3 regions of the Streptomyces sp. TS71-3 genome follow, and region 1 is predicted to be linked to each of the others. Evidence: riboswitches for the same ligand, from Rfam matches in the RefSeq annotation. Region 1 holds a riboswitch; each other region holds the start of a gene.

Region 1 (5,288 bases):
CGACCCCGTGCAGACGCTGGGCTGGGTGGAGAAGTACTTCGGCAGCATCCCCATGTACGACGGCAAGCCCGCTCCGCGGGACGGCTCCCTGCCCGAGACCATCGGCCGGCAGCTGCGCGAGGTCGTCGAGGAGGAGGTCCCGGCGCGCGCCCTGATGGCCGCCTACCGCCTCCCGGAGGACGGCACGCGCGCGTGCGACGCCGCCGACCTCGCCCTCACCGTCCTCGGCGGCGGCGAGTCCTCCCGGCTCTACAACCGCCTCGTCCGCCGCGACCGCACCGCCGTGGCCGCCGGATTCGGGCTGCTGCGGCTCGCCGGGGCGCCCTCGCTCGGCTGGCTGGACGTGAAGGCCTCCGGCGACGTCGAGATCCCCGTCATCGAGGCCGCCGTCGACGAGGAGCTGGCGCGGTTCGCGGAGGAGGGCCCCACGCCCGGCGAAATGGAGCGCGCGCAGGCGCTGTTGGAGCGCGAGTGGCTGGACCGCCTCGGGACGGTCGCGGGCCGAGCCGACGAACTCTGCCGGTACGCGGTGCTCTTCGGCGACCCCCAGCTCGCCCTGACGGCCGTCAAGCGTGCCCTTGAGGTCACGGCCGAGGAGGTCCAGGAGGCCGCCAGGGCCCAGCTGCACCCCGACAACCGCGCGGTGCTCGTCTACGAGCCCACCGAAGAGGCCGCGGACGCCGAGGACGCCGGCACAGCGGACGCCGCCGGCAGCACCGACCAGGACGAGGAGGCGGCGAAGTGACCGAGGCCGCGACGTCAGAACAGGGGACGACGATGGACTTCCACCCCCAGCCCCAGCCCGGCGACGCCAGGCCCTGGGCGTTCCCCACCCCCGAGCGCGGCTCGCTCGCCAACGGCCTGACCGTGCTGCACTGCCACCGCCCCGGCCAGCAGGTTGTCGCCGTGGAGGTACTGCTCGACAGCCCGCTGGACGCGGAGCCCGAGGGCCTCGACGGCGTCGCCACCATCATGGCCCGGGCCTTCTCCGAGGGCACCGACAAGTACTCCGCGGAGGACTTCGCCGCCGAGCTGGAGCGCTGCGGAGCCACCCTGGACGCCCACGCCGACCACCCGGGGGTGCGGATCTCCCTGGAGGTGCCCGCCTCCCGGCTGCCCAAGGGGCTCGGCCTGCTCGCCGACGCCCTCCGTGCGCCCGCCTTCGCCGACAGCGAGATCGAGCGCCTGGTGCGCAACCGCCTGGACGAGATTCCGCACGAGATGGCGAACCCCGCCCGCCGCGCCGCCAAGGAGCTCTCCCGGCAGCTCTTCCCGGCGACCTCGCGCATGTCGCGGCCCCGGCAGGGCTCCGAGGAGACCGTCGCCGCCATCGACGCCGGGGCGGTGCGCGCCTTCTACGAGAAGCACGTGCGCCCGGCGACGGCCACCGCGGTGGTGGTGGGCGACCTCACCGGCGCCGACCTGGACACGGTGCTGGCCGACACCCTGGGCGCCTGGACCGGCGACACCGCCGCCTCCCGCCCGGTGCCGCCGATCACCGCGGACGACCGCGGCCGCGTGGTCATCGTGGACCGGCCGGGCGCGGTGCAGACGCAGCTGCTGATCGGCCGGATCGGCTCGGACCGCCACGACCGCGTCTGGCCCGCCCAGGTGCTCGGCACCTACTGCCTGGGCGGCACGCTCACCTCCCGGCTCGACCGCGTGCTGCGCGAGGAGAAGGGCTACACCTACGGCGTGCGGGCCTTCAGCCAGGTGCTGCGCTCGTCCGCCCCGTCCTCGCCCGAGGGATCCGCGGGCGCCGCCATGATGGCGATCTCCGGCTCGGTCGACACGGCCTCCACGGGCCCCGCCCTGGACGACCTGTGGAAGGTGCTGCGGGACCTCACCGCCGGCGGCCTCACGGACGACGAGCGCGATGTCGCCGTGCAGAACCTGGTGGGGGTGGCCCCGCTCAAGTACGAGACCGCCGCCGCCGTCGCCGGCACGCTCGCCGACCAGGTGGAACAGCACCTCCCCGACGACTACCAGGGCCACCTGTACCAGCAGTTCGCCGCCACCGGGACGGTCGAGGCCACGGCCGCCGTCGTCAGCGCGTTCCCGGTGGACCGGCTCGTGACCGTGCTCGTCGGGGACGCCTCGGGGATCGAGGAGCCCGTGCGGGCACTGGGGATCGGCGAGGTCACGGTGGTCTCCGGCTGACGTCGCAGGGCCGCCCGCGCCGTACGGCCCCACGGGCTCGCGCCCGAGAGCCCTGCCGTACGCCTGCGGGCGGCCCCGAACCGAGGGGCGCCCTCCGCCCTCGCCCCGTTGCATACCGCCCTGCGCTTACCACACACCCGTCTCGGGGGCTGGCAAATGCCCCGAATTCACCCGTACCCTGCTCGAATTGACAGGAAGTCGGCCGGTCTGCCCCTGTGGCATGCGCAACAAAAGCGTTGATCTGTTTGTTGGTCTGGAGTTGTCCCCTTTAGCGTCGGTCCGGCTGTCCGTCGGACCTGCGCCGCACCCGCGGTGCCGGACAGCCATCGCCGAGTCTCCCGGCGGCTGAGCCGGGGGAGCCGGGGACCCACATGTCCCGGGGTGAATCGGACGCTCTTCCCGAGAGGGCGCCCGTAGGAGACCTTCCTGCTCCGAACCCGTCAGCTAACCCGGTAGGCGAGAAGGAGGGAAAGGACCAGCCGCTTCATGGCGTTCACCCGTACTACCGGGAAGCACCGCCGTACCGGCCGCCTCGGACGCTCCACCGCGTACGTGGCAGGCGTCGCCGCACTCGCCGCCACCGGCGTCATCGGTGGCCTCACCGCAACACCCGCAACCGCCGCGCAGCGGCCGGCGGAGGGCGCCGGTCTGACCCGGGTCCTGGCCGGCGCCGCGACGGCCGACCGGATCAGCGCCCAGGCGGCCGCCCAGCGGCATGCCGCCTACGAGGCCGCCGCCCGCCGCACCGCCGAGCTCAAGGCGGAACGGAAGGCCGTGGAGACCAAGCGGAAGGCGGAGGCCGCCAAGCGCCGTGCGGTCAAGCGCCGCACGGCCAAGATGCGGGCGGCCCGTGCCGCCGTGCGCAGGAGCGTCGCCTACACCGTCCCGATCATCGGTTCGTACGTCACCACCGGCTACCGGACGGGCGGCTCCCTGTGGTCGTCCGGCAGCCACACGGGCATCGACTTCCACGCCGCGACCGGCACCCCCGTGCACGCCGTGGGCACGGGCACCGTCGTCGAGGCCGGCTGGGGCGGCGCCTACGGCAACAACATCGTCCTCAGGATGCACGACGGTACGTACACGCAGTACGGCCACCTCTCCACCATCGCCGTCACCGCCGGCCAGAGCGTCGCCCCGGGGCAGCGGATCGCACTCTCCGGGGCGACCGGCAACGCCACGGGCCCCCACCTGCACTTCGAGGCCCGCACCACGCCGGACTACGGCTCCGACATCGACCCGGTCGCCTACCTCCGCTCCCACGGCGTCAAGGTCTGATCCCACGTCCACCGTCCGCGGGCCCTGCGCCGGGCCCGCCGCGAACTCACGCGCCTGACGGCCCCCGGGTCTGACCCCCAAGAAGGAAACGGCCGAAAAGGGAATGCCCGACCGTCCGGCGCGGAGGACTCGGCCACCGGACACCGCACCCAGCGGTGTCCGGTGCGCGGTCCCAAGCAGTCCAGCAGTCCAGCAGTCCAGCAGTCCAAAAAATATCCATGGATTTCCGGCCCCCTTCGGTAAATGCGGTTCCCTGCAATAGAGTCGCGGGCAGGCTTCATCGGGCCGCGATTTCGCGGGATCAGGGCGGAGGTCGGGTCATGCGCATTCCCGCGCACTCGGTATGCACGGCCATCCGGGACGACATCGTCTCCGGTGCGCTGGAGCGCGGCAGCCGGCTCACCGAAGAGGTCCTCGCGCGACGTTACGGCGTCTCGCGCATCCCTGTGCGCGAGGCACTGCGCACCCTGGAGGCGGAGGGCTTCGTAGTCACCCGCAGGCACGCCGGCGCCTGCGTCGCCGAGCCCACCGAGCAGGAGGCCGCCGACCTCCTGGAGATCCGCCTGCTCCTGGAGCCGATGGGCGCCGCGCGCGCCGCGCAGCGCCGCACCCAGGCTCATCTGAAGGTGCTCAGAGGCCTGGTGCGCCTCGGGCACGACCGCGTCAGGCGTGGTCACGGCGAGGACCTGCGGTCACTGGAGAGCTGGTTCCACGAGACGCTCGCCCAGGCCTCGGGCAGCCCCGGCCTCACCGCGCTGCTCACCCAGCTCCGGCACAAGGTCGCCTGGATGTACACCGTCGACGTGAGCGAGCGCTCCACGGAGTGCTGGGCGGAGCACGCCGCGATCCTCGACGCCGTGGCCCGCGGCGACGCCGAGCGTGCCCGGTCGGTGACGGCGCTGCACAACGAACGGGGCATCCCGGCCCACCGCCTTCGCCTCCCCAGGACACCCGCGCGCCCCGACCGCGTGAGGGCTTCGTAACACGCCGTACATGCGGCGGGGCACCGTTTTTAACAGGCGCCCCGTAAAAACGGAGTCGGCGGTGATTCATATACGAGCATGAGCCCGGCAGTGCATAGGCGTGCGGTATCGCGAAATCCGGTGCCGGTTCCGTTTTTCGCGCCCCGGAATTCCTGCACCGTCTTGCCGGATTATGCGGGCACGCGTCCGGCGCGTATGCGGCGCATTGCCGCGTGACATTTACGTGTCCGGAAAATGTGAAACCCGCTCACGCGGAAGCACGTGTCTCACGCGGCGCACCTGTCTCATGCCGAAGCGCCGGTCCAACGCGGAAGCGCCGCTCTCACGCGGAACCGGCGGTCTCACACGGACCCGCCCGTCCCACGCGGAACCGGCGGTCTCACACGGACGCGCCCGACTCACGCGGAAACACTCGGCCCCGAACGCACAAAAACCGCACCCGCCGGCACGGCAACGGCCGGCGGATGCGGCATCGTGAGATGGCGCTCGGGTCTGAGACGGCCCTCGGGTTCCGGCTGCACGGGCGGGCACCCCCGCGAGCCGCAGCCGGGTTCGGCACCCGGCCGCAGTGGACCCTCAGACCGTCTCGGGCAGCTCCTCCAGGCCCTCGGACACCAGCTTCGCCAGCCGGTCCAGGGCCGCGTCCGCGCCCTCGGCGTCCGAGGTCAGCACGACCTCGTCGCCGCCCTGGGCCCCCAGGCCGAGCACCGCGAGCATGGACCCGGCGTTGACTGGAACGCCCTCGCCCTTGGCGATTTTCACCGGGACGCCCGAGGCCGTGGCCGCCCGGACGAAGATGGAGGCGGGGCGGGCGTGAAGGCCCTCGGCCCAGCCGATGTTGACGCGGCGCTCAGCCATGGTGTCGAT
Region 2 (5,288 bases), on a different contig from region 1:
TGGCGGCGCACGATCCGCAGGGAGCGTGTGAAGGAGAGCCGGTCGGGATCAAGACCGTGGCCGGTGGCGGCCCGGTGTATCAGCTGCCGGATGGCGTGATGCACCAGGAGGAAGCCGTAGATCTCCTGCTCCACGCCCCACGGGTACTTCGAGCGTAGGACGAGCTTCGGGCCGCGCTGGTGGGTTTTGATCTCGTCCAGTGTGGTCTCGATCTCCCACCGCTGGGTGTAAAGCGCGGCCAGGTCCTTCGCCGGTGCCTGTTCAGGGTCGAGCACGGTGGTCAGCAGGCGGTAGACGGTGGCATCGCCGGTGCGGGCAAGGGTGTACTCGATCACCCGGACCACCACCGGGTTGCGGCGGCTCCTGCGGTCCGGCTCGGCATGGATCGTGCTGAGGTAGGAGCCGTCGGCCAGCACCTGCACCACGGGCAGGGCCGCGCTTTTACGCATCCGCCACAGCAGGTCCGCGCCCGTGGCCCGGGCGGCCTGCCACAACTCGAAGCCGTAAAAGCCCCGGTCGGCCAGCAGTAGCATCCCCGCCCGCAGCTCGCCGAACAGTTGCCGGGACAGCACCGGCTCGCTCACCGACAGCGGCCCGATGGCCGCGCCGAACACCGCGTGCGTCCCGCACTCAGCCAGCGCCACTACCCTGGCCTGCGGGAATGCACCCGTCCCCCGCCCCGAACCCGGGCGGCCGAAGAAGCTGTCATTGTCCGCGGTGTCCGCCAGGTCCAGGGTCGTGCCGTCCACCGCCACCAGGCGCCACCGCCGATACCAGGCACCCGCCGTCTGCGGCACCGCCACCGGACAGCACACCCGCGCGAACAGCATCTTCAACGGCTGCACGCCCAGGCGCCGACGCGCCCGCCCGATCGCGGCAGTCGTCGGTACCCGCCAGGACCGCTTCCGGTCCCCCAGCCCCTCGCCCAGCAGCCGCGCGACCTCTTCATACGGCTGCCCGAAGAACAGACACATCGCCAGCACGAAGTACACGACCACGCGGGCCGGCAGCAGCCGATTGCGCTGCTCGCCCCGCCCGGCCTCCGCGATCACCTCATCCACCAGCTCCGGCGGAAACGAACGCGTCAACACCCCGATCGCGATCCGGTCCGACAACCGCTCACCCACAGACGACTTGACCTGCCCCACCCTCGCCACACCACAACCAACGAGCCCAGGACACCTAAGTCACCGGCATTGGACCTAGCCCGGCCGCACCACGCTGTAGATCGGCATGTACGTCATCGGGATCGTCTCCACGGTCTTCCCGGGCCTCGGCGCGTCGATGACGTTGCCGTCGCCTATGTAGATGCCGACGTGGCTGATGTCGGAGAAGTAGAAGACCAGGTCGCCCGGCCTGGCCTCGGTGGTGGAGACGGTCGTGCCGACCTTGACCTGGTCCCAGGTGGTGCGGGGCAGGGAGACGCCGGCCGTCTTCCAGGCCGCCTGCACCAGGCCGGAGCAGTCGAACGACTCGGGTCCGGTGGCCCCCCACACGTACGGCTTGCCGAGCTGGGCCTTGGCGAACGCCACCGCCTGGGCGCCCATCGTCGAGGTGCTGCTGGATCCGCTGCTCGATCCGCTGCCGCTGCTCCCGGCCTGCTCCCGCTGCTTCTCCGCGGCGGCGGCCTGCTGGGCGGCCAGTTCCTTCGCCTTGCGGGCGGCGGCCTCCTCCTTCTGCCGCTCGATCGCCGCGAGGCGCGCCTTCTGCTCGGCGGTCAGCTTCGACAGCATGGTCCGCGCGGTGCTCAGCTTCTTCTGGACGTCTTCCTTGGTCTTGCGGAGCGTCGCCTGCGAATGCGTCAGCTCCGTCAGGTTCTTGGCGGCCTCGGTGCGCTTCTTCGCCGTCGCGGCCTGCTGCTTCTCGAAGCTGTCGACGGCGACCTTCTGCCGGTCGGTGAGCCGGCTCATCAGGTGGTCGTCGTCGAAGTACTGCTGGGGGTCCTCGGCCAGCAGCAGGGTGGCGGTGTCGGAGATGCCGCCGGTGCGGTACTGGGCCGCCGCGAACGAGCCGAGCTCCTGGCGTGCGGTGTTCAGCTTCTCCGTGCCCTTGGCGATCTGGTCGAGGAGGTCGTCCACGCGCTTGCGCTGGGCGTCCGCGTGCTCCTTGGCGCCGTTGTACTTCTCGGTGGCGACACCGGCCTGGTGGTACAGGCCGTCGACCTGCTTCTGCACCTCTTCGATGGAGGGTCTGGGCTTCGCGGGCGCGGCCTGCGCGCTCGACGCCAGCAGGGCCACCGACGTCAGGGCGGCCGTCGTGACACCGACGGCGGGAACGAGGGCGGGGGGAGTGCGCAGGCCCCCGAAGGTGCTGGTGCTCTGCGCTTTGCGGTGCGACGCCACTGAGGGCGACTCCTTCCGTGGGCCGCCTACCGGGTTAGCTGTCGGGTTCGGGCGGGTGGTACGGAAGGCTGCCCTACGGCCTCGTACGGCGGTTCTCCGGCACGCGGACGTGCGCGGGCTCTGCCGTGCGGGGCCGATTCACCCCAGGTGCCGTCGGCTGCCCGGCTCCGTTGGGTCCCCGGCTCCGGAGGGCCCGCGAGGGCACACCGGACTCGGCGGGGCGACCCGGCCCGGCGCTCTTCGCCGGCGGGGGTACGGGTTGCCCGACCGGCACGTTAGCCAACTCATGTGACTGCTGTGAAGGGTGTTGTGTGATACGCCCTATACATTTCCGTGACTCTGGCGTTGCGTGAGCGGGTAGCCACCGCCTGTGGTGATTCCCCGGCGGTTCGGTGTGGGATCCGTGGCCACCTGGGCTCTGGGAGCGCTCGCGCGGGGAGCGAGGGTTGCCGGAGTGGTGACAAGTGGGCCGACGGCGCCCGGGTGTCGGTGCCGCGGCCTAGACTCGGTAGACGATGAGCAGCCTCTTTGACGATCACTTCCTGGCCGGCCTCCAGGCGTCCCACGGCGCGCAGGAGGAGCCCCCGCCGCCGCCCGAGGACCCGGGCCCGGAGGAGGTCCCGGACGACCTGTTCGGCGGCAGGTACGACGCCCCGCCGCCGCGCGAGGCGTACTACCGCGACGGCGCCCCCCGCCCCGCCGCCGACCCGAACGCCCTCCTGGACGGGCTGAACGACCAGCAGCGCGCCGCCGTCGCGCACAGCGGCTCCCCCCTGCTCATCGTCGCCGGCGCGGGCTCCGGCAAGACCCGGGTGCTCACGCACCGCATCGCGCACCTGCTCGCGCTGCACCGCGCCCACCCCGGCCAGATCCTCGCGATCACCTTCACCAACAAGGCCGCGGGCGAGATGAAGGAGCGCGTCGAGCAGCTCGTCGGCCCGCGTGCCGCCGCGATGTGGGTGATGACGTTCCACAGCGCCTGCGTGCGCATCCTGCGCCGCGAGTACAAGAAGCTCGGCTTCACGTCCTCGTTCTCGATCTACGACGCCGCCGACTCCAAGCGCCTGATGGCCCTCGTCTGCCGCGACCTGGACCTCGACCCCAAGCGCTTCCCGCCCAAGTCGTTCAGCGCCAAGATCTCCAACCTGAAGAACGAGCTGATCGACGAGGAGGACTTCGCGGGGTCCGCCAGTGACGGCTTCGAGAAGACCCTCGCGCAGGCCTACGCGCTGTACCAGTCCCGCCTGCGCGAGGCGAACGCGCTGGACTTCGACGACCTGATCATGACGACGGTCAACCTCCTGCGCACCTTCCCGGACGTCGCCGAGCACTACCGCCGCCGCTTCCGCCACATCCTCGTCGACGAGTACCAGGACACCAACCACGCGCAGTACGCGCTCGTCCGCGAGCTGGTCGGAACGGCACCGGGCCCCGAGGCAGCGGGCGGCGAGGCGGGTCCGGAGCCCGCCGAGCTCTGCGTCGTCGGCGACGCCGACCAGTCGATCTACGCCTTCCGCGGCGCCACCATCCGCAACATCCTCCAGTTCGAGGAGGACTACCCGGACGCCACCACCATCCTCCTGGAGCAGAACTACCGCTCCACGCAGACGATCCTCACCGCCGCCAACGCCGTCATCGAGCGCAACGAGAGCCGCCGCCCCAAGAACCTCTGGACCAACGCCGGCGCGGGCGCCCGGATCACCGGCTACGTCGCCGACAGCGAGCACGACGAGGCGCAGTTCGTCGCCGAGGAGATCGACCGCCTCACCGACGCGGGCGACGCCAAGGCCGGCGACGTCGCGGTCTTCTACCGCACCAACGCCCAGTCCCGTGTCTTCGAGGAGATCTTCATCCGCGTCGGCCTGCCCTACAAGGTCGTCGGCGGCGTCCGCTTCTACGAGCGCCGGGAGGTCCGGGACGTCCTCGCCTACCTGCGCGTCCTCGCCAACCCGGAGGACTCCGTACCGCTGCGCCGGATCCTCAACGTCCCCAAGCGGGGCATCGGCGAGCGCGCCGAGGCGATGATCGACGCCCTTGCCCAGCGCGAGCGGACCAGCTTCGCGCAGGCGCTGCGCCGCGTCGACGAGGCCTACGGCATGGCGGCCCGCTCCGCCAACGCCATCAAGAGGTTCAACACCCTGATGGAGGACCTCCGCACCGTCGTCGAGTCCGGCGCCGGGCCCGCCACCGTCCTGGAAGCCGTCCTGGAGCGCACCGGATACCTCGCCGAGCTCCAGTCCTCCACCGACCCCCAGGACGAGACCCGGATCGAGAACCTCCAGGAGCTCGCCGCCGTCGCCCTGGAGTTCGAGCAGGAGCGCGGCGAGGGCGAGACCGGCACGCTGGCGGACTTCCTGGAGCAGGTGGCCCTGGTCGCCGACTCCGACCAGATCCCCGAGGAGGACGAGGAGGGCGCCGGCGTCATCACGCTGATGACCCTCCACACCGCCAAGGGCCTGGAGTTCCCGGTGGTCTTCCTGACCGGCATGGAGGACGGCGTCTTCCCGCACATGCGCGCCCTCGGGCAGACCAAGGAGCTGGAGGAGGAGCGGCGGCTCGCCTACGTGGGCATCACGCGCGCCCGGGAGCGGCTGTACCTGACCCGCGCCGCGCTGCGCAGCGCCTGGGGCCAGCCCGCGTACAACCCGCCGTCCCGCTTCCTGGAGGAGATCCCCGAGCAGCACGTGGACTGGAAGCGGACGGGCCCCTCCGCCCCCTCGGCCTCCGTCTCCGCCGCGAGCGGTGTCGCCGCCTCGCTCTCCTCCTCGCGGTCCCGCAGCGCCGCCTCGGGCGCCTCCGGGTTCGCCACGCGCCGGGCGTCGGAGAAGCCGGTCATCTCGCTCGTCGCCGGGGACCGCGTCACGCACGACCAGTTCGGCCTCGGCACGGTCGTCTCCGTCGAGGGCACCGGCGACAACGCCAAGGCGACGGTCGACTTCGGCGACG
Region 3 (5,288 bases), 1.3 Mb from region 1:
GCGCCACGACCAGCGAGCAGAGCACCAGCGCGAGCAGCGCCGCGCGGCCGGTGAGCCGGGAGCGGCGGGCCTGGCGCCTGCTCTGGGAGCGGTAGACGCGGGCAGCGGTCTGCTCGCCGAGCAGCCGCAGCCTGGTCGCGGTGGAGAACCGGTCGCGGCCCGTGTCCCGGTCCCTTCCGGGCATCTGTTCCCGCCTCCCCTGTATGTGCCGGTGTCCCCGCACACGGTACGGGACCGGGTGCGGGGACGGCGGGACCCACGGGTGTCAGCCGGCGCCCCGCGGAACGCGCGGGCGTGCGCCGGCCCCTGCCGGCGCAGCCGCCGGAGGGCTTCCCTGCCGGCGCGCTGCGCCCCGTGCCTACTCGCTACTCGCTCTCCGCGCGAAACCGCGGGAACGCGCTGCGGCCCGCGTACACCGCCGCGTCGTCGAGGATCTCCTCGATGCGCAGCAGCTGGTTGTACTTGGCGACGCGCTCGGAGCGGGCCGGGGCGCCGGTCTTGATCTGGCCGCAGTTGGTGGCGACGGCCAGGTCGGCGATGGTGACGTCCTCGGTCTCGCCGGAGCGGTGCGACATCATGCACTTGAAGCCGTTGCGCTGGGCCAGCTCGACGGCGTCCAGGGTCTCGGTCAGCGAACCGATCTGGTTCACCTTGACCAGCAGGGCGTTGGCGGCGCCCTCGTCGATGCCGCGGGCGAGGCGCTCCGGGTTGGTGACGAACAGGTCGTCGCCGACGAGCTGGACCTTGTCACCGAGCTTGTCGGTGATGATCTTCCAGCCGTCCCAGTCGTCCTCGAACAGCGGGTCCTCGATGGAGACCAGCGGGTAGGCCGCCACCAGCTCCTCGTAGTACTCCGTCATCTCGGCGGCGGTGCGCTCCTTGCCCTCGAAGAGGTAGGCGCCGTCCTTGTAGAACTCGGACGCGGCGACGTCGAGGGCGAGGGCGATCTGCTGGCCGGGAACGTAGCCGGCCTCCTTGACGGCCTCCAGGATGAGGTCGAGCGCCTCGCGGTTGGAGCCGAGGTTCGGCGCGAAGCCGCCCTCGTCGCCGAGGCCGGTGGACAGGCCGCGCTCCTTCAGGACCGACTTCAGCTTGTGGTACACCTCGGCGCCCCAGCGCAGCGCCTCGGAGAAGGACTCCGCCCCGATGGGGGCGATCATGAACTCCTGGATGTCGACGTTGGAGTCGGCGTGCGAGCCGCCGTTCAGGATGTTCATCATCGGCACCGGCAGCAGGTGCGCGTTCGGGCCGCCGAGGTAGCGGAAGAGCGGGAGGTCGGAGGCCTCGGAGGCGGCGTGCGCGACGGCGAGCGAGACGCCGAGGATGGCGTTGGCGCCGAGGCTCGACTTGTCCGGGGTGGCGTCCAGGTCGAACATCGCCTGGTCGATCAGCCGCTGCTCGGTGGCGTCGTAGCCGACGAGCTCCGGGCCGATCTGCTCGATCACGGCGAGCACCGCCTTCTCGACGCCCTTGCCGCCGTAGCGGTTGGCGTCCTTGTCACGGAGCTCCAGGGCCTCGAAGGCGCCCGTGGAGGCGCCGGACGGCACGGCGGCACGACCGGTGCTGCCGTCGTCGAGGCCGACCTCGACCTCGACCGTGGGGTTGCCTCGGGAGTCCAGGATTTCCCGGGCTACGACGACGTCGATGGACGGCACGAGCATCTCCTTCTGGGATGTGACGCTTGGCTTGTGCGGCGTTTCGTGGGGCTTGCGGCATGAGCCTAACGGGCCCGGGGAGCGGGCCCGTCCCATGGCCGGGTCACGGCCGGATAACGCCCCGTCTGGCACGATTACCTGCCGGTACGCCGTTCCGCCTCCGGCGGGGTGGGGCTGCGCCCCGGCTTGGCGCTGGCAGGGGCGCGAGGAAGCGGGGCCGCGCCCCTGAGTAGGCCGGGGCGCCGTTCCCCGCACGCAAGGGGCGCGGGGAACGGCGCGAAAAACCAGAACGCACCCGCAGCCGACCGCGCACCCCAGCCCACACGACGCACCCCCACATGCGGCAGCCCCGCCCCGGCGCGTCCGGGGGAAAACGCGCCGAGGCGGGGCGGTCAGAGGCCCGGATGCCCGTGCGGACGAGCCGGGGGCGGGGCCAGGGCCAGCGAGCCCGGGGCCGGGGAGCCCGGCCCGAGGGCTCAGTGCAGGTGGAGCTGCTGGCCCGGGTAGATCAGCGACGGGTTGCTGACGATGTCCTTGTTCAGCTTGTACAGCTTGTGCCAGCCGCCCTTGACGTGGTGGTCCTGGGCGATGTCGCTGAGCGTGTCGCCCTTCTTGACCTTGTACTCGCCGTCGCCCTTCTTCACCTTCTTGCCGGTGGGCGTCGTCACGGTCTGGCGCTGCTGGGAGCGCGAGGCGTGCTGGGAGCCCTCGTGGGTCGGCTTCGCGGAGGCGGTGTTCTGCGTCTGCGGAGTGGCGGCGGAGCCCGAGCCGGAACCGGTGGAGGCGGAGCCTCCGTTGTACGGCGTGTTGGACAGGCCGGTGCCGCACACGGGCCAGGCGTCCTTGCCCTGCCCGGCGAGCACCTTCTCGGCGACGGCTATCTGCTGGGCCTTGCTGGCCTGGTAGGCAGCCGGCGCGTAGGCGGTGCCGCCGTACGCGGCCCAGGTGGACTGGGTGAACTGGAGCCCACCGGAGAAGCCGTTGCCGCTGTTGATGGACCAGTTGCCGCTGGACTCGCACTGGGCGACCTTGTCCCACTCAGAGGCGGTGGCGGCGGAGGCGCTGCCCGCGCTGACCAGCGGGGCGGCGACGGCGGCACCGGCGACACCGGCGATGGCGACGGCACGGGTGGTGCGGTTGAGCGCGGACGGGCGGCGGTGCCGGCCCTTGCCGGAAAGCAGCATGAAGAGATCCCCTCACCGACGCCTGCGAGGTGAGCTGTCGGGTTCGGGCCGATGGGGTATCCCTTGCTCCTTGCGAGCATGGGAGGTTTTGCCCGGCCGTGCGATTTCCGCACGGCTTCACCCCTAGCCGGTCCGTTCACCGTGCCGCTGCTCGCCTCGTGCTCGTATCGGCGAGGCAGCGGTCCGGTGGGGCCGGCGCTTACCTTGGTTCCCCCGCTCCTGCCTACGGCGCTTCGACGCGACGACTGTTCCCGTACGAACGCCGGCAGGATTCGGCGTGGCGTCCGTCGGTGCCCGCTGTGGCGAGCGGACATGACGGTAAACAGCTGATGCGCCGGATTTCAAAGCGAACTGGGGTTGGTGAGACCCATCTCTCATTCGAGCAAATCGGACAGAACCCCCCGAACTTCAGCCGTTTTTCGCCCGATTCAGGGGTAAAGATCGAGACCTTTCCGGATGAGTTTAGAAAAGATCAAGGTTCTGGCCAGGGAGGATCAGGTCCGGATCGGCCCCGACGGTCTTCTTGTTGGCTGCATATAGTTTCGGCCAGCCGCCCTTGAGGTCATGGGAGTCGGCGATGGCCGAGAGGTTGTCGCCGGGACGCACCGTGTACACCCCTCCCCTGTCGCCGCCACCCTCGCCGCCGGCGCCGCGCGAGGCGTGCCGGCCGGTACCCCGGGAGCCGTCCGAACCGTCGCCTCCGGAGCCCTTGTGCGCCTCGTGCGCACGGCCACCGCGATGGCGACCGGAGCCGTCCGAGTTGTCGCCTTTGGACGGTACTCCAGAGGGCGTCGCCGACGAGACGCCACCATGGTCGGCTTCACCGTCGGCCGGGGCCGAGGACGATCCCCCATGGGACGAAGAGGATGAACCCGGCGCATCGGACGGCGTGCTCGCGGGTATCCCCGCGTCCGAGTCCCCCAGGCCGCCAACCCCGGACTCGGATCCGGATCCGGACTCGCGGGACGGGTCGCCCGTGGCGCCCGTACCCGTCTCGCGGGACGAAGCCCTGCCACCCTGGTCGTTACCGGATGAACCCGGCGAACCGGACGGTGAACCGTGGCTCTTGCCGAGTCCCACGATGTCGGCACACCCCGGCCACGCACCGGGCCCCCGGCCCGCGAGCACCTTCTGCGCGACCGCGATCTGCTCGGACCTGCTGGCCTGGTCCGGCCGAGGCGCGTAGTCCAGGCCGCCGTACAGCACCCACATGTTCGCGGAGAGCTGGAGGCCGCCGTAGTAGCTGTTCCCGGGGTCGGCGCTCCAGGAGCCGCCGCTCTCGCAGTTCGCGAGGCGGTTCCAGGTTGCGTTGTCCGCCTTCCAGGCGGTGCCGTCCGCGTGCGCGCCGGTCGCGCCGAGCAGCGGGATGGCGATGGCGGAGCCGGTCACTCCGGCCGCGAGGACGAGAGCGGGTGCTTGACGGGGGCGCCGATGCCGGCCGTTCCCGGAGAGCATGCGAAGGCCTTTCGCGTGGCGGATCTGACGACTATGAAGACGGCCCTGCGCCGCGGACGGTTCACGTGTTCGCGGATGGTTTACGTGTTCGCGGATGGTTCACGTGTACGCGGACGATTCACGTGCAAAACGACGTGCCTGGCGTGCCTGGCGTGCCTGGCATGTCTGCTGTGTCTGGCATGCCTGTCGTGCCTGGCACGCCTCTCCTACCTGGCACGCCCCCCGGGCCTGGCACGCCTGATGTGTCTGGTGTGACTGGCGCGCCGGACCTGATCGATGTGACCGGCGTGACGCATGTGATCGCGCCGCCGGTCGAAGGTGACCGTAGCGACCTCACACGTCCATCACAAGTCGATGCAGCGGAGATCACATCAACGTCACAGTCCTGACACCCCGCCAGGCATCGCCTGTGGCGGCCTCCCTTCGTGGCCCGCCGGGAGCCGCACCCCGCCGGGGGTCGGGCCGGCCGCACGCACCGGATACGGTCGGGGGCGTGACCGACCGGCCCCTTCCCGACGCGCCGCCCGAGCTGTTCAGCCGGGCCTTCGCCACGGACCCGTATCCCGCCTACGCCTGGCTGCGCGAGCACGCTCCGGTGCGGTGGACGCGGCTGCCCAGCGGGGTCGAGGCGTGGCTGGTGACCCGGTACGCGGACGCCCGCGAGGCGCTGGCCGACCCCCGGCTGAGCAAGAACCCGGCGCACCACGCCGAGCCCGCGCACGCCCAGGGCCGCACCGGCATCCCGGGCGAGCGCAAGGCCGAGCTGATGACGCACCTGCTCAACATCGACCCGCCGGACCACACCCGGCTCAGGCGGCTGGTCTCGAAGGCCTTCACGCCGCGCCGGGTCGCCGCCTTCGCGCCCCGCGTCCAGGAGCTGACGGACCGGCTCATCGACGGCTTCGCGGGGCGGGGCTCAGCGGACCTCATCCACGAGTTCGCCTTCCCGCTGCCCATCTACGCCATCTGCGACATGCTGGGCGTACCGGGCGAG

The links. Region 1 has a riboswitch for cyclic di-AMP ahead of Sm713_RS30140 (M23 family metallopeptidase). Riboswitches for the same ligand answer to the same signal wherever they lie in the genome.
Positions count from the first base shown of each region.
Region 2: linked by a shared signal. The riboswitch ahead of Sm713_RS03225 (NlpC/P60 family protein) and the one ahead of Sm713_RS30140 (M23 family metallopeptidase) in region 1 are both predicted to bind cyclic di-AMP.
Region 3: linked by a shared signal. The riboswitch ahead of Sm713_RS25205 (transglycosylase family protein) and the one ahead of Sm713_RS30140 (M23 family metallopeptidase) in region 1 are both predicted to bind cyclic di-AMP.

Region 1 is NZ_BNEL01000003.1:1,377,439-1,382,726, forward strand. Features, by position in the region: gene Sm713_RS30130 (pitrilysin family protein) at 1-745, shown strand, start outside; gene Sm713_RS30135 (pitrilysin family protein) at 778-2,160, shown strand; cyclic di-AMP (ydaO/yuaA leader) riboswitch at 2,478-2,634, shown strand; gene Sm713_RS30140 (M23 family metallopeptidase) at 2,647-3,438, shown strand; gene Sm713_RS30145 (GntR family transcriptional regulator) at 3,759-4,421, shown strand; gene Sm713_RS30150 (HPr family phosphocarrier protein) at 4,998-5,279, opposite strand.
Region 2 is NZ_BNEL01000001.1:732,771-738,058, forward strand. Features, by position in the region: gene Sm713_RS03220 (IS4 family transposase) at 1-1,157, opposite strand, end outside; gene Sm713_RS03225 (NlpC/P60 family protein) at 1,203-2,342, opposite strand; cyclic di-AMP (ydaO/yuaA leader) riboswitch at 2,350-2,570, opposite strand; gene pcrA (DNA helicase PcrA) at 2,858-5,288, shown strand, end outside.
Region 3 is NZ_BNEL01000003.1:126,213-131,500, forward strand. Features, by position in the region: gene Sm713_RS25195 (septum formation initiator family protein) at 1-184, opposite strand, end outside; gene eno (phosphopyruvate hydratase) at 366-1,655, opposite strand; gene Sm713_RS25205 (transglycosylase family protein) at 2,132-2,839, opposite strand; cyclic di-AMP (ydaO/yuaA leader) riboswitch at 2,844-3,088, opposite strand; gene Sm713_RS25210 (transglycosylase family protein) at 3,302-4,228, opposite strand; gene Sm713_RS25215 (cytochrome P450) at 4,788-5,288, shown strand, end outside.